DNA from 3 places in the Streptomyces tendae genome. Region 3 is predicted to be linked to each of the others. Evidence: riboswitches for the same ligand, from Rfam matches in the RefSeq annotation. Region 3 holds a riboswitch; each other region holds the start of a gene.
The links. Region 3 has a riboswitch for cyclic di-AMP ahead of F3L20_RS02940 (transglycosylase SLT domain-containing protein). Riboswitches for the same ligand answer to the same signal wherever they lie in the genome.
Positions count from the first base shown of each region.

Region 1: linked by a shared signal. The riboswitch ahead of F3L20_RS30735 (M23 family metallopeptidase) and the one ahead of F3L20_RS02940 (transglycosylase SLT domain-containing protein) in region 3 are both predicted to bind cyclic di-AMP.
Region 2: linked by a shared signal. The riboswitch ahead of F3L20_RS11475 (C40 family peptidase) and the one ahead of F3L20_RS02940 (transglycosylase SLT domain-containing protein) in region 3 are both predicted to bind cyclic di-AMP.

Region 1 covers NZ_CP043959.1:6,705,016-6,709,544, forward strand. Annotated here, with positions in the region: gene trmB (tRNA (guanosine(46)-N7)-methyltransferase TrmB) at 1-758, shown strand, start outside; gene F3L20_RS30730 (PrsW family intramembrane metalloprotease) at 825-2,261, shown strand; gene F3L20_RS30735 (M23 family metallopeptidase) at 2,374-3,393, opposite strand; cyclic di-AMP (ydaO/yuaA leader) riboswitch at 3,405-3,562, opposite strand; tRNA gene F3L20_RS30740 (tRNA-Met) at 3,878-3,951, opposite strand; gene F3L20_RS30745 (dihydrofolate reductase family protein) at 4,016-4,529, opposite strand, start outside.
Region 2 covers NZ_CP043959.1:2,441,959-2,446,487, forward strand. Annotated here, with positions in the region: gene F3L20_RS11455 (8-amino-7-oxononanoate synthase) at 1-670, shown strand, start outside; gene F3L20_RS11460 (DUF397 domain-containing protein) at 873-1,097, opposite strand; gene F3L20_RS11465 (helix-turn-helix domain-containing protein) at 1,107-1,967, opposite strand; gene F3L20_RS11470 (ATP-binding protein) at 2,180-2,656, shown strand; gene F3L20_RS11475 (C40 family peptidase) at 2,787-3,260, opposite strand; cyclic di-AMP (ydaO/yuaA leader) riboswitch at 3,264-3,451, opposite strand; gene F3L20_RS11480 (hypothetical protein) at 3,798-4,106, opposite strand; gene F3L20_RS11485 (ATP-dependent Clp protease proteolytic subunit) at 4,114-4,529, opposite strand, start outside.
Region 3 covers NZ_CP043959.1:610,755-615,283, reverse strand. Annotated here, with positions in the region: gene F3L20_RS02945 (polyprenyl synthetase family protein) at 181-1,191, opposite strand; cyclic di-AMP (ydaO/yuaA leader) riboswitch at 1,717-1,888, shown strand; gene F3L20_RS02940 (transglycosylase SLT domain-containing protein) at 1,892-2,368, shown strand; gene F3L20_RS02935 (HAD family hydrolase) at 2,332-3,204, opposite strand; gene fahA (fumarylacetoacetase) at 3,519-4,529, shown strand, end outside.

The DNA.
Region 1 (4,529 bases), 6.1 Mb from region 3:
GCTTCCCCGACGGCCCGAAGGCCGACCCCGCCGGGTCGCACTTCGAGCGGCGGATCCGCTCCTTCCAGCCGCGCCGCAGCCGGGTCACCGCCGGCCAGGCGGACGCCCTGCAGCGGCTGTGGCCGGTGTGGGGGCTCGACATCGACGGCAGCCGCCGCCTGGACCTGGCCGAGCTGTTCGGGAACGACCACCCCGTCGTCCTGGAGATCGGCTTCGGCATGGGCGAGGCCACCGCGCGGATGGCAGCCGCCGACCCGGAGACCAACGTCCTCGCCGTGGACGTGCACACCCCCGGCCAGGGCCATCTGCTGCACCTCGCCGAGGAGCGCGGGCTGGGCAACGTACGCGTGGCGAACGGGGACGCGATCATCCTGTTGCGCGAGATGCTCGCACCGGACGCGCTGAGCGGGCTGCGCGTCTACTTCCCCGACCCCTGGCCGAAGAAGCGGCACCACAAGCGGCGGCTGATCCAGCCCGAGTTCCTCACCCTCGCCGCGACCCGCCTGGCCCCGGGGGCCGTGCTGCACTGCGCCACCGACTGGGAGCCGTACGCGGAGCAGATGCTGGAGGTGCTCACGGCGCACCCCGCGTTCGAGAACACCCGGGCGGACGGCGGTTTCGCGCCGCGTCCGGAGTTCCGCCCGCTCACCCGTTTCGAGCGTCAGGGCCTGGACAAGGGGCATGTGGTGAACGACCTGCTCTTCCGCCGCGTACCGCACGACGACCGTGCCGGGCACCGGGACGGGGACCGCCCCTGAGACCCCGCGCCCCCGAGGCACCGAGCCGGCACGCCGCCCTGCCCCTCCCTCGTTAGGGACGATCCCGTGGCCAGCAGCCCTCCGTACCCGCCGCACCCCGGCGCAGCGCCCGGCCCCGGCCTGCGGCACCCGCACTGGTGGCAGCGGCCCGTGGTGCGCTACGCGGCGCTGGTCACCCTGCTGGCCCTGTCCGGGCTGGTGATCCTGGCGCTGGTGCGGGAGCAGACGGGCACGCGGGGCTTCCTGGTCGGGCTGGGACTGGCCGTGCTGCCGGTCCCGCTGCTCCTGGCCGCCTTCCGCTGGCTGGACCGGGTCGAGCCGGCCCCGTGGCGGAACCTGTTGTTCGCCTTCGCCTGGGGAGCGTGCGCGGCGGCGCTCATAGCCATCGTGGCGAACAGTTTCGCCACCCGGTGGATCGCGACGGCGACCGCCGACCCGGCCGGTGCCGACACCCTGGGCGCGACGGTCATAGCGCCCGTCGTGGAGGAGTCCGCGAAGGCCGCGGCGGTCCTGCTGCTCTTCCTCTTCCGCAGACGCGACTTCACCGGAATGCTCGACGGCGTGGTGGTGGCCGGGGTCACCGCCACCGGGTTCGCGTTCACCGAGAACGTCCTCTACCTCGGCAACGCCTTCGGCGCCGACCAGCTCACCGGCGGCAGCGGCATCGCCTCGGTCACCGCGGCGACCTTCTTCGTCCGCATCGTCATGTCGCCGTTCGCGCACCCCCTGTTCACCGTGCTCACCGGCATCGGTTTCGGTGCCGCCGCGCTGGCCACGGACCGGCAGCGGGTGCGCCGTGTGCTGCTGCCGCTCGCCGGGCTGCTCCTGGCGATGGGCATGCACGCGCTGTGGAACGGCTCCGCGACGCTCGGCCAGTTCGGCTTCATCGCGGTCTACGGGGCGTTCATGATGCCGGCGTTCGGGCTGCTGACCTGGCTGGTGGTGTGGACGCGGCAGCGGGAACTGCGGACCGTGCGCACGGAGCTGCCCGCGTACGCGATCGCGGGCTGGCTGAGTCCCGCGGAGCCGTTCGCGCTCGGTTCGATGCGGGCCCGGCGCCTCGCCCGGCGGTACGCACGCGAGCACGGCGGGAAGCCGGCGGCGCGCGCGGTCGCCCAGTACGAGGCGTACGCGACCTCGCTGGCGTTCCTGCGGCACCGGGGCCGGACGGGGAAGGCCGGGGCGGACTTCGTGACCCGGGAGCGGCAGCTGCTGCTGGAGCTGTGGCACCGGCGCGTGGCGGCCCGCCCGGCGCTGGACCACGCGGTCCGCCTCACGGCGCCCCGCGTTCCGTACGGCGCCGCGTGGGCGGGCCAGGCGCCGCCCGGGCCGTACGGCCGGCCCTCCTACGGACAGCCCGCCCCGCACGGACATCCCTCGTACGGACAGGCCCCGCACACACCGTTCCCGTACGGACAGTCCTCGTACGGACAGCCCGCGCACGGACAGCCGCCCCACGGCGGGCCGTATCCCGCGCCCGTCGAGGACCCCTACCGCCGCTGACCGCACGGCCGGTGCCCCGGACATGCGTGACCGGCAGCCCTGACGTCGGGGGGTCGTCGTCGGGACTGCCGGGGTTCACGGCGTGGACGGCCGGGACGCGGCCGCCGGTGGATCAAATGCTGAGGCCCTTGCCCGCCAGCCAGGCCGCCGGGTCGATGCCGGAGGAGGAGCCGCCGGTGTGGACCTCGAGGTGGAGGTGGGCGCCGGTGACGTTGCCGGTGGCGCCGACGCGGCCGATCACGTCGCCGGTGTTGACCTTCTGGCCGACGCTGACATTGATCGACGACTGGTGGGCGTACCAGATCTCGGTGCCGTCGTCGAGGGTGAGCACGGTCTTGTAGCCGTAGGAGCCGTCCCAGCCCGCGGAGGTGATCGTGCCGGTGTGCACGGCCTTGATCAGCGTGCCCGTGGGGGCGGCGAAGTCGAGACCGGTGTGGTAGCCGGAGGACCAGTAGGCGCCGGCCTGACCGAAGGTCGAGGTGATGGTGTACGAGGAGGTCGGCAGGGCGTACTGCTTGGCCAGCTCGGCGAGGCGCTCGGCCTCGGCCTTCTTCGCGGCCTCTTCCTCCGCCTTCTTCTTCGCCGCCTCGGCCTTCTCCTTGGCCTCCTTCTCCGCCTTGGCGGCCGCGTCGGCGGCCTCCTTCTCGGCGGCGGCGAGCGCGGCGGCCTCGGCCTTGCTCTGGGCCTGGCCCTGCTGCTGCTCGACCTGGGCCATGATGCGGGCGCGCAGCGCCTCACCGGCGTCGGCGGCGCCCTCCTCGGTCTCGGCACCGGTCATGCCGATGCTGCTGAGGGGGGTGGCCGAGCCCTTGGGCGTTTCCTCGTCGGAGATGAGGGAACCCACGTTGGGCAGGTCGGGCATGGAGATGGAGACGGGCGGCTTGCCGGTCTGGGCGCTGGCCATGCCGCCGGCGCCGACGGCGGCTATGACGCCGACGCCCAGGACGGTGGAGCTGCGGGCGAGTCCGCCCCCGCGCTGCTTGGCGACGCGGTGCCGGCCGCGTACCGGGCGAACGGACTCCGCGGTGGGGTTCCACTCCTCGAAGGGCCCCTCTTCGGCGCCGACGGCGCCGTAGGCGAAGGTGTCGCTCGGCTTGAACGGGGCCTCGGGGGCAGGCGGGTTGGACGCCACGTGGGCGCGCTCCTTTCCTTCCTTCTCGCCTACCGGGTTAGCTGACGGGTTCGGAGCAGGAAGGTCTCCTACGCGCGTATACGAGCCGTGTCTCCACGGCGGTATCCGCACGATTCACCCCAAGGTGGTGGTTCCCCGGTTCCCTTGCGGGATTCGGCGCGTGCGCACGGAGCCGACGTCTGTGACGGCTGGGACGACCGCGCTGCGTTATCGAACGTTAATAGACCCGAGGGCCGGATTCCAAGCCGTTCCTCTTGATCGTTAACGAATTCCGCCCGGACTTAAGCGCCACGAGCGGGCGAAAACGGGCGAGTTGACCGCGCCTCAGACGGCCGGTCGAACCTGACGGTTCGTCAGTTGTTATGCGCTGAGACTCCGCACGATCACGTTCGGTGACACCGGCGGAACAGCGGACGGAAGAGCGACGGACACCGGAAAACGCCGAGGGCCGGAACCCTTTCGGATTCCGGCCCTCGGCCTTCAGTAGCGGGGACAGGATTTGAACCTGCGACCTCTGGGTTATGAGCCCAGCGAGCTACCGAGCTGCTCCACCCCGCGCCGTTGAACACAAGTGTACGGCATCATCAGGGCAGGTCGCACACCCCCCGGGCAGGGGGCGCGATCAGCGGTCCAGGAGGTGGCCGTTCGGCGCCTTGGCCCGCTCCTCGTACTCCGGCAGCACCACCACGGTGGCGCCCCCCTCGGCCAGTACCGCGCTGCCGTCGGCGTCCGCCACGAACGTGTCCGGCTCCCGCCAGGCCGTGACCACCCGCCGCACCCCCGCGTCCAGGATCAGCCGTGCGCAGGGCGCCGGCCGGGACGCACGGCGGGCGCAGGGTTCCAGGCTGGAGTAGACGGTCGCGCCGGCCAGCCGGGGGTCCATGGGGTCGGTCTTGGCGAGCGCGGCCTCCTCGGCGTGCACCACGGGTTCGTCCCCCTCACGGGAGAACCCCCGCGCCAGCTCGGTGCCGTCGGCGGCGACCACGACCGCGCCCACGCTGAACGCGGTCCGTGAGGGCGGGCACCGCTCCGCCAGCTCGCAGGCGAGGGCGAGCCAGTGGTGGTCGGCGGCGGACGGCAGCGCGCCGGCGCCGGGCGCGGTGGGCTCGTAGCGCGTCAGGACGACGTCGCCGACG
Region 2 (4,529 bases), 1.8 Mb from region 3:
CGGCCACGAGGGCCCCGCGGTGGCGGTGTCGGACACGGTGTTCTCGGTGGACGGCGACGCGGCCCCGCTCGTCGCGCTGGCCGAGGCGTGCCGGGAGCACGGCGCGGGGCTGGTGCTGGACGACGCGCACGGCCTCGGGGTGCTCGGCGACGGCGGCCGGGGCGCCCCGCACGCGGCGGGCGTCGCGGGCGCTGACGACGTCGTCGTCACGGTGACGCTGTCCAAGTCGCTCGGCAGCCAGGGCGGCGCGGTGCTGGGTCCGGCCCGGGTGATCGGCCATCTGGTCAACGCGGCACGGACGTTCATCTTCGACACGGGTCTCGCGCCGGCGGCGGCGGGCGCGGCCCTGGCGGCGTTGCGGCTGCTGCGCCGCGAACCGGGGCGCGCGGCGCGGGCGGGAGCGGTGGCGCGGGAACTGCACACCCGGCTGACGGCCGCGGGTCTGGAAGCGGTACGTCCGGACGCCGCGGTCGTCTCCGTGCGCGCCCCGTCCCCGGAGCAGGCCGTGCGCTGGGCGGCCGACTGCCGGGCGGCCGGTCTGTCCGTGGGCTGCTTCCGTCCTCCTTCCGTGCCCGACGGCATCTCACGGCTCAGACTGACCGCCCGGGCGGACCTGTCCGGGGCGGAGATCGAACGCGCTGTACGGGTGATCGGCGATACGCGGCCATGAGTCGGCGGGGCACGGCCGTGCGTCGCGCGATGAACGGTTGATCGGTCGGAACGTTCGGATGAGTCGGAACGTTCGGACCGGTCGGATCGTAGGGACCGGTCGTCGGATCGTAGGGATCGAACGGACGGGCCGGATCGTTCGGACGGGTTGTCCCGACGGAAAGGCCGGGTTCGGCCGGATCAGGGGCGCGGACGCGGCCGGGTCAGCGGACCGCGGTCACGAACTCCGCCCAGCTGTCGGGGGAGAAGAGCAGCGCCGGCCCGTCCGGGGCCTTGCTGTCACGCACGGCGAGCAGTCCGGCCAGGGGGCCGGTGGCCGGCCGGGCCGTCTCCACACAGTTGTTCGCCCCCGTGCTGTAGCTGCTGCGCAGCCACCGCACATCGCGCAGGGCGAGGCTGGAAGGGATGGTCCGAGGCGGTGCGGGCATCGTGCCTCCTTACGCGCCGGCCGCTGCGCCGGCGATGAAATCCAACGACTCCTCGGGTGACAGGGCGTGCGTCGAGAGGGCGTCGAAGGCCTCCGAGTACGCCCGGAGGTCTTCTTTCCGTTCCAGGTAGTGACTACTCGTCAAGTGGTCGAGAACCACCACATCCAGGTCAGATGTGCGCGAGAACGAAAAGATGACGAACGGACCCGTCACACCGATGTGCGCGCCAGCGCTGAACGGCAGTACCTGCAGGCGCACTTGGGGCAGCCGGGCGGCCTCGATCAGCCGGTCCAGCTGGCGGGACATCACTTCGGGGCCGCCCACCTCCCGGCGCAGCACGGCCTCGTCGAGGACCGCGTTCAGCTCCAGCGGCGGATCGGCCCGCAGGACGTCCTGCCGGGCCAGCCGTACCTCCACCAGCGCGTCCAGTCGCTCCTCCGAGGCACCCTCCAGGGCCGCCTCCGTCACCGCACGCGCGTACTCCGGGGTCTGCAGCAGTCCCGGGATCACCGTGGTCTCCAGGGTGCGCATCGCGCTCGCCTGGGACTCCAGGCTGATGAAGTCCCGGTAGGTCGGGGGCAGTACACCCCGGTAGGCGTGCCACCAGTGGTCCCGCCCGTCGCCCTTCCCGGAGCCCGACAGCACCAGCAGCAACTCCCGCAACTGCGGTTCGTCCACGCCGTAGACGTCGAGCAGTAACCGCACGTCGGCCGGTTTCACCCCGCTCGTGCCCGTCTCGATGCGGCTCACCTTCGACTGGTGCCAGCCTGCCAGCCGGGCCGCGTCCCCACTGGTGAGTCCCGCCGCGGTGCGCAGCGCGCGCAGTTCGGCGCCCAGTTTCCTGCGGCGCACCGCGGGACCGTGCTGCATGGGCCTCTCCTTACTCCTTCCGAGCCGCCCGGATACGGTCTCCCGTCGCAGAGTTCACCGCTTTGAGCGACAGATATATGCATATCTTGGTGGATCGCCGCGCCGCGCCCTGCGGTGATGGCAGTCTGGCGACGAAGCACCAGTGCGGGACCGTACTCGAACCAGCCGCTCCGTGTCGGACTGCGGTCCCGTGGGAAAGGGACGACGTCGCCATGGCAGACCATCTGGAAGCATCCGTCACTCTGCCGAGCGATCCCGCCTCGGTCGCCGCGGCGCGGGCCCACGTGGCCGGCGCGCTGGCGGAATGGGGGCTGCCACCGGACGCCGAACTGTACGACACGGTGCGGCTGATCGTCTCGGAACTGGCCACCAACGCGGTGCAGCACACCTTCGGCCAGTCACCCACGTTCACGGTCGACGTCGTCCTGGTCCGTGAGGAACGGGTGCACATCGGGGTGACGGACAGCCACCCGCGTCTGCCCAAGCGGCTGCCCGCCGCGGTCCAGCAGGACAACGGGCGCGGCCTGGTCATCATCCGCTGGCTGACCGTGGAATACGGGGGCAGGCTGAGAGTCCGCCCCACGCGTCAGGGCGGCAAGACCGTCGCCGTCGAACTCCCTTGGCCGGGGACCACGGTCACCGCCCAGCCGACGGAGGCGGTCACGGCAGCGGTGCAGCCGGAGCTCTGACGGCACGTCACGGCACGGGCGGGCCGGGGGGCACTGAAGGCCCGCAGGACGTCCCGTGGGCGGCGCCCGGCCCACGGGGGCGGTCACGGCTGGGCGGCGGCGCTCCCGCGGACACCGCCGCCACCGTCGGTCACTTCACGCGGCCGTACCAGACGCTCTTGGTCCAGATCTTCTGCAGCCGCACCACGTCCCCGGTCTTCGGGGCGTGCCAGATCTTGTTGTTACCCGCGTAAATCCCCACGTGGTAGACGTAGCTGCCCGAGTGGAAGAACACCAGGTCCCCGGCCTTCCGGCTGCTCTTGGAGATGTGCCGGGACTTGTTGTACTGCTGGGCGGCCGTGCGGGGCAGCTTCTTGCCCGCCTTCTTGAACGAGTACAGCGTGAGGCCCGAGCAGTCGAACCGGTTCGGCCCGGTGGCACCCCACGCGTACGGCGCACCCTTCTTGGACGCCGCGACCTTCAGGGCCTTGACGCCCGTGGTCGCCGCCGCGGCCTCCGAGGCCGCTCCGGGGACCGCGATGGAGCCGCCCACGGCGGCCAGGGTGAGGGCCCCGGCCGTGCCGGCCCGGGCCATGAGAGACGGGACACGATTGAGCGCACTCATGCGCAACCCTTCGTCAGCCGCCTGTGAAGGATGACCTGTCGGATTCGGGCTGGCGAAGTAGCCCGGCCGCGTCAGCGGCTTCACCCCAAGGGCTGCTCGGAACGTGAGCTCCGGCGACCCGTCGTGCTTGGGTCCTCCACTCCTGCCGATCCACTCCTGTCGACCGGTCATCCGGGCGGCGGCAGGACTCGGCGTCCGCCCGGATCGCCCCGCCGCGGCGGCGGGGGCTTGTCGTCAGTCAGGGATCTTGCTTCATTTCGCGGTCGATTTCCCAACGGAACGGGGGGTTTGTGTTGTTACTCACCACTCACCCGTTCGGGTGGACAGCTGTCCGTTCGACTCGCCGTCGACGAGCCGGAGGAGCCCCGGACCAGCGACGGAATGGTCAATTCCGCCTGACGGGCGCGCGTGTGGTGCAACTTGGACAGCACCGAAACAGGAGGCGTGTCTACGCCGGATGGTGGTACGCCGTGCGGTCCGTTTCACCCGTGCGCGGCGTGTTCCGTCTGCGGGCCCGGCGTTCCGCGCCCGCTCGTGTCAACTCCCGGTCTGCGGCGGTAGCGTGACCCTGGCCGTACGCCGCTCGCCGTCGAGGACCCGCAGGGCCCGTGCCAGGGTCTGGGCGTGCAGTTCGCTCTCGCCGCGCCGGTGCATCAACGTCAGGGCGTCGCGCAGCGCGACCGCCTTGCCGACCAGCGCCTGGGCGGCGCGCAGGCTTCGGTAGGTGTCGCCGGCCTGGGCCGGATTGACCCGGCCGAGCTGGTCGACGACCTCCAGGTAACGGTCGATCAGCTCGGCCTCGGCGCGGGTCAGTGCGGGCAGCGGGGGAAGTTCCGGTGGCAGCATCCGCGGCTCACCTCGCGCCGGTGGCGGGGCGGGCGGCCCTGTGGTGCGGCACGATCCGGTCCGCCAGGCCGTAGTCCACCGCCGCCCGGGCGTCGAGGACCGTGTCCCGCTCCAGATCCTCGCGCACCCGCTGCACGGGCCGGCCGGTGTGCCGCGCCAGCATCTCCTCCGTGCGGACCCTGATCCGGTTCAGCTCGTCGGCCTGGACGGCCAGGTCGCTCGCCCTGCCCTCCACCGGCTCCGGCAGGGCGGGCTGACGGAGCACCAGGCGGGAGCCGGGCAGTACGTAGCGCTTGCCCGGGGTGCCGGCGGCCAGCAGCAGCGCGGCGGTGCCCTCCGCCCGGCCCAGGCAGACCGTCTCGACGTCGCAGGTGACGTAGGTCAGGGCGTCGTGGAGCGCCGACATGGCGTGGAAGGGGCCGC
Region 3 (4,529 bases):
GAACCGGTGAGAAGTGGTGTTGTCCGTCGTGTTCCATCTGACCAAACCCGCGCGGCGGATTCGTCAGACCGCGGGCTCAACTGCGCGTACTGCTGCGGTATGACACGGGACGACGCCGCCTCACCCGCCCCGTAGGGGTCACCCGGGTGCGGGAGGCGTACGGGACCGTACGGGCGCCGGTCAGCCGGCCCGGTGCACGACCGCGTCGCACAGCTCGACCAGCGCCGACTTGGCGGGACCGTCGGGCAGCGGGGCGAGCGCGGCGCGCGCCTCCTCGGCGTAGCGCACGGTGTCCCGGCGGGCCTGCTCCAGGGCGGGGTGGGCGCGCAGCAGCCGCAGCGCCTCGGCGTGCCGGGCGTCGTCGGTGAGGTCGGAGTCGAGCAGCTCGCACAGGGCGATGTCCTCGGCCAGCCCCAGCCGGGCCGTCCGCTCGCGCAGCCGCAGCACGGGCAGGGTGGCGATGCCCTCGCGCAGGTCCGTGCCGGGGGTCTTGCCCGACTCGTGGGAGTCCGAGGCGATGTCCAGGACGTCGTCGGCGAGCTGGAAGGCGACGCCGAGCCGCTCGCCGTACTGGGTGAGGACGTCCACCACCGTCTCGTCGGCGCCGGACATCATGGCGCCGAACCGGCAGGAGACGGCGACCAGGGAGCCGGTCTTGCCGCCGAGCACGTCCAGGTAGTGGTCGACCGGGTCGCGTCCGTCCTGGGGGCCCGCGGTCTCCAGGATCTGTCCGGTGACCAGCCGCTCGAACGCCTCGGCCTGCACCCGCACGGCCTCCGGGCCGAGGTCGGCCAGGATGTGCGAGGCGCGGGCGAAGAGGAAGTCGCCGGTGAGCACGGCGACCGAGTTGCCCCAGCGGGCGTTCGCGCTCGCGACCCCGCGCCGCACCTCGGCCTCGTCCATCACGTCGTCGTGGTACAGCGTGGCCAGGTGGGTCAGCTCCACCACCACGGCCGACGGCACCACACCGGGCGCGTAGGGGTCGCCGAAGCGGGCGGCGAGCATCACGAGCAGCGGACGGAACCGCTTGCCGCCGGCCCGCACCAGGTGCTGGGCGGCCTCCGTGATGAACGGCACCTCACTCTTGGTGGCCTCGAGCAGCCCTTCCTCGACAGCCGTCAATCCGGCCTGGACATCGGCTTCCAGAGCCTGGTCCCGCACGCTCAGCCCGAACGGCCCGACGACGGTCACGAGGGGTCTCCTGTCTGCTGGTGTCTGCTGGCGGTTACACGGTTTGTCGATAGGTCGCTGCCACCACTCGAGTCAGCGTATCCGGTCACCTTTCGATCACCGCCAGGCCCCGGGGTCACAAGCAGGGCGATAGGGGATCAGAAGCGGAGTGTTTTTGATCGGCTGACAGCAACGGACATTCCTCTGTTTCCCGGACACAGTGGCCGGTGAACCATCCTGCCCGCCCTGCCGTCCGATTTGCCGTCATTGCTGTGCGAATTCCTGTACGCCGCAAATGCGCTCGCATCCCGCGTCCCGTGAGGTGAGTCACGCGTCGACGCGCCGGCCGATCAGCCTCCCGCAACGCCGCGATCCCGCTCCACGCAACGGAGTTGACCCTTGGCGATCGCAAAGGATCAAGCGCCCAAAAGCACCCATCTCAAGATCAAACGGAGTCTTGCGTGATCGTCGCACTTGTTCCCGACATGTGCTCTCGCATACGTTCCGGGCCTGCCGGGTGGACGCCTAGTCCTGCCGCCACCCGCATCACACCCGACGACGAACTCACGCACGGCAGGAGCGGGGGACCCAGGTAAGCCGCCGTACCGGACATCACGCCCGGACGGCTCGGGGTGAAGCCATGCCCGCAGGGGCACGGCCGGGCACTCTCCTCGCCCGAACCCGACAGCTCACCTCGCAGGCGTAGGAGAGGAACCCAGACATGCCCGTCATCGCTTCGTCCCGCCGCCGCCTCGTCCGCTCCCTCGCCGTCGCCGGCACCGGCGTCGCCGTGGTCGCGCTGCCGCTGTTCGGTGCCACCGGCGCCTCCGCCGCGACCACGACCCAGGCCACGACCGCCGCCTCCACGACCGCGTACCCGGAGAACCTCGACGGCTGGATCCGCGAGGCCATGGACGTCATGGCGCAGAACGGCATCCCGGGCTCCTACGACTCCATCCACCGCAACATCATGCGGGAGTCGTCCGGCAACCCGGCCGCCATCAACCTGTGGGACTCCAACGCCGCCATGGGCACTCCGTCGAAGGGCCTGCTGCAGGTCATCGACCCGACCTTCCAGGCGTACCACGTGCCCGGCACGGCCTTCGACCCGTTCGACCCGGTCGCCAACATCGCCGCGGCCTGCAACTACGCCGCCGACCGCTACGGCTCGATCGACAACGTCTTCGGCGCGTACTGAGCCGACCGCTGACGGCCGACTCCGGCCGTCCGCCCGAACAGTCGCTCGAGGACGACGGCCACGCCGTCGTCCTCGTTCGACAGGGTGACCTCGTCGGCCACCGCCTTGAGCTCGGCGTGCGCGTCGGCCATGGCGACGCCGTGGCCCGCCCACCGGAACATGGGGACGTCGTTCGGCATGTCGCCGAAGGCGATCGTGTCCTCGGGACGCAGCCCCAGGTGCTCGGCGGCAAGCGCCAGACCGGTCGCCTTGGTGACCCCGCACGGCTGGAGCTCCACCGTCCCCGGCCCCGACATGGTCACCGTGGCCAGCGAGCCGACCACGGACCGGGCCGCCGCCGCCAACGCGTCGTCCGAGAGCCGCGGGTGGCGCAGCAGCACCTTGCTGATCGGCCGCGCCCACAGGTCGTCGCGCCGCTCCACCGGCACCGACGGAAGCGTCGGGTGCGGCATCCGGTAGCCCGGCTCGATCAGCGTCCGCCCGTCGACCCCGTCCTGGTCGACCGCCGCGTACACCTCACCCACCTCGGCCTCGATCTTGCCGAGCGCGGTCTCCGCCAGCTCCCGGTCCAGCCGGACCGACCACAGCATCCGGTCCGTCCCGGCGTCGTAGACCTGCGCCCCCTGTCCGCACACCGCGAGTCCCGTGCAGCCGAGGTCGCCGAGCAGCGACCGCACTCTGGGGGCCGGGCGGCCCGTCACCACGAGGTGCCGGGCACCGGCGCGCTCCGCCTGCGCGAGGGCGGCGAGGGAGCGGTCGGACAGGGTGTCGTCACCGCGCAGCAGCGTCCCGTCCAGGTCGGTGGCGATGAGAGAACAATCGGTGGGTGCGGCCATGATCAGAGAATACGGACAAGAGGACCGTCCGATTCACCGCGCCCGTATGCCCTCGCTTCGGGTGCCATTTCCCTTCTTTCGGCGCCCGATCAGGACCGGTTGAGGACCGTTTCCCCCATGGGTCGGAACACCGTGCGCCGCCTCCCGTTCCGGTGCCCCTCGCCCGGGTGCCTGCCGGACGGATCCGGGACGCCCGCCCGGCAGGCCCGGACGTCGCCGAATTAACAGGGGCTCACCCGGACGCGACCCCGTAACGTGTGGCACGGCCACGGACACGTGGCGCACCGGCGCACACGAAAGCGAGGCAGCACCCGATGCCCCCCTTCGATGTCCCCGAGGGCGATCCCTTCGGCCCGCACAACCTGCCGTACGGCGTGTTCTCGCCCCCCGGTTCGGCGGACCGCACCGTGGGCGTCCGGCTGGGCGACCACGTCCTCGACGCCGGCGCGGCGGCACACGCCCTGGGCTCCCCCTACGCCTCCCTGCTCGCCCGCCCCACCCTCAACCCGCTGCTGGCGGCGGGCCGTACGGCCTGGTCGGACGTGCGGCGCGCGCTCACCGCGTGGGTGACGGTCCCGGCGCACCGGGAGACCGTCGAGCGGTTCTTCCACCCGCTGTCCGAGGTCACCCTGCACTTGCCGTTCGAGGTCGCGGACTACGTCGACTTCTACGCCTCGGAGAACCACGCCCGCAACGTCGGACAGATCTTCCGCCCCGACGCCGCCGACTCCCTGACCCCCAACTGGAAGCACCTGCCGATCGGTTACCACGGGCGCTCCGGTACCGTCGTGGTGTCCGGCACCGACGTCGTACGCCCCTCGGGGCAGCGCAAGGCGCCCACCGACACCGCCCCGGTCTTCGGCCCGTCCGTCCGGCTGGACATCGAGGCCGAGGTCGGCTTCGTCGTCGGTGTGCCGTCCGAGCAGGGCAGCACCGTGCCGCTCGGCGCCTACCGCGACCACGTGTTCGGCCTCTGCCTGCTCAACGACTGGTCCGCCCGCGACATCCAGGCCTGGGAGTACGTGCCCCTCGGCCCCTTCCTCGGCAAGTCCTTCGCCACCTCGGTGTCGGCGTGGATCACGCCGCTGGACGCCCTGGAGGAGGCCCGCGTCGCCCCGCCCGCGCGCACCCACGAGCTGCTGCCCTACCTGGACGACGCCCGGGAGGAGCCCGGCGGCTACGACCTGCGCATCACCGTGGCGATCAACGGCCACGAGGTCTCCGAGTGCCCCTTCTCCACCATGTACTGGACGGCCGCCCAGCAGCTCGCCCACATGACGGTGAACGGCGCCTCCCTGCGCACCGGTGACCTCTACGGCTCCGGC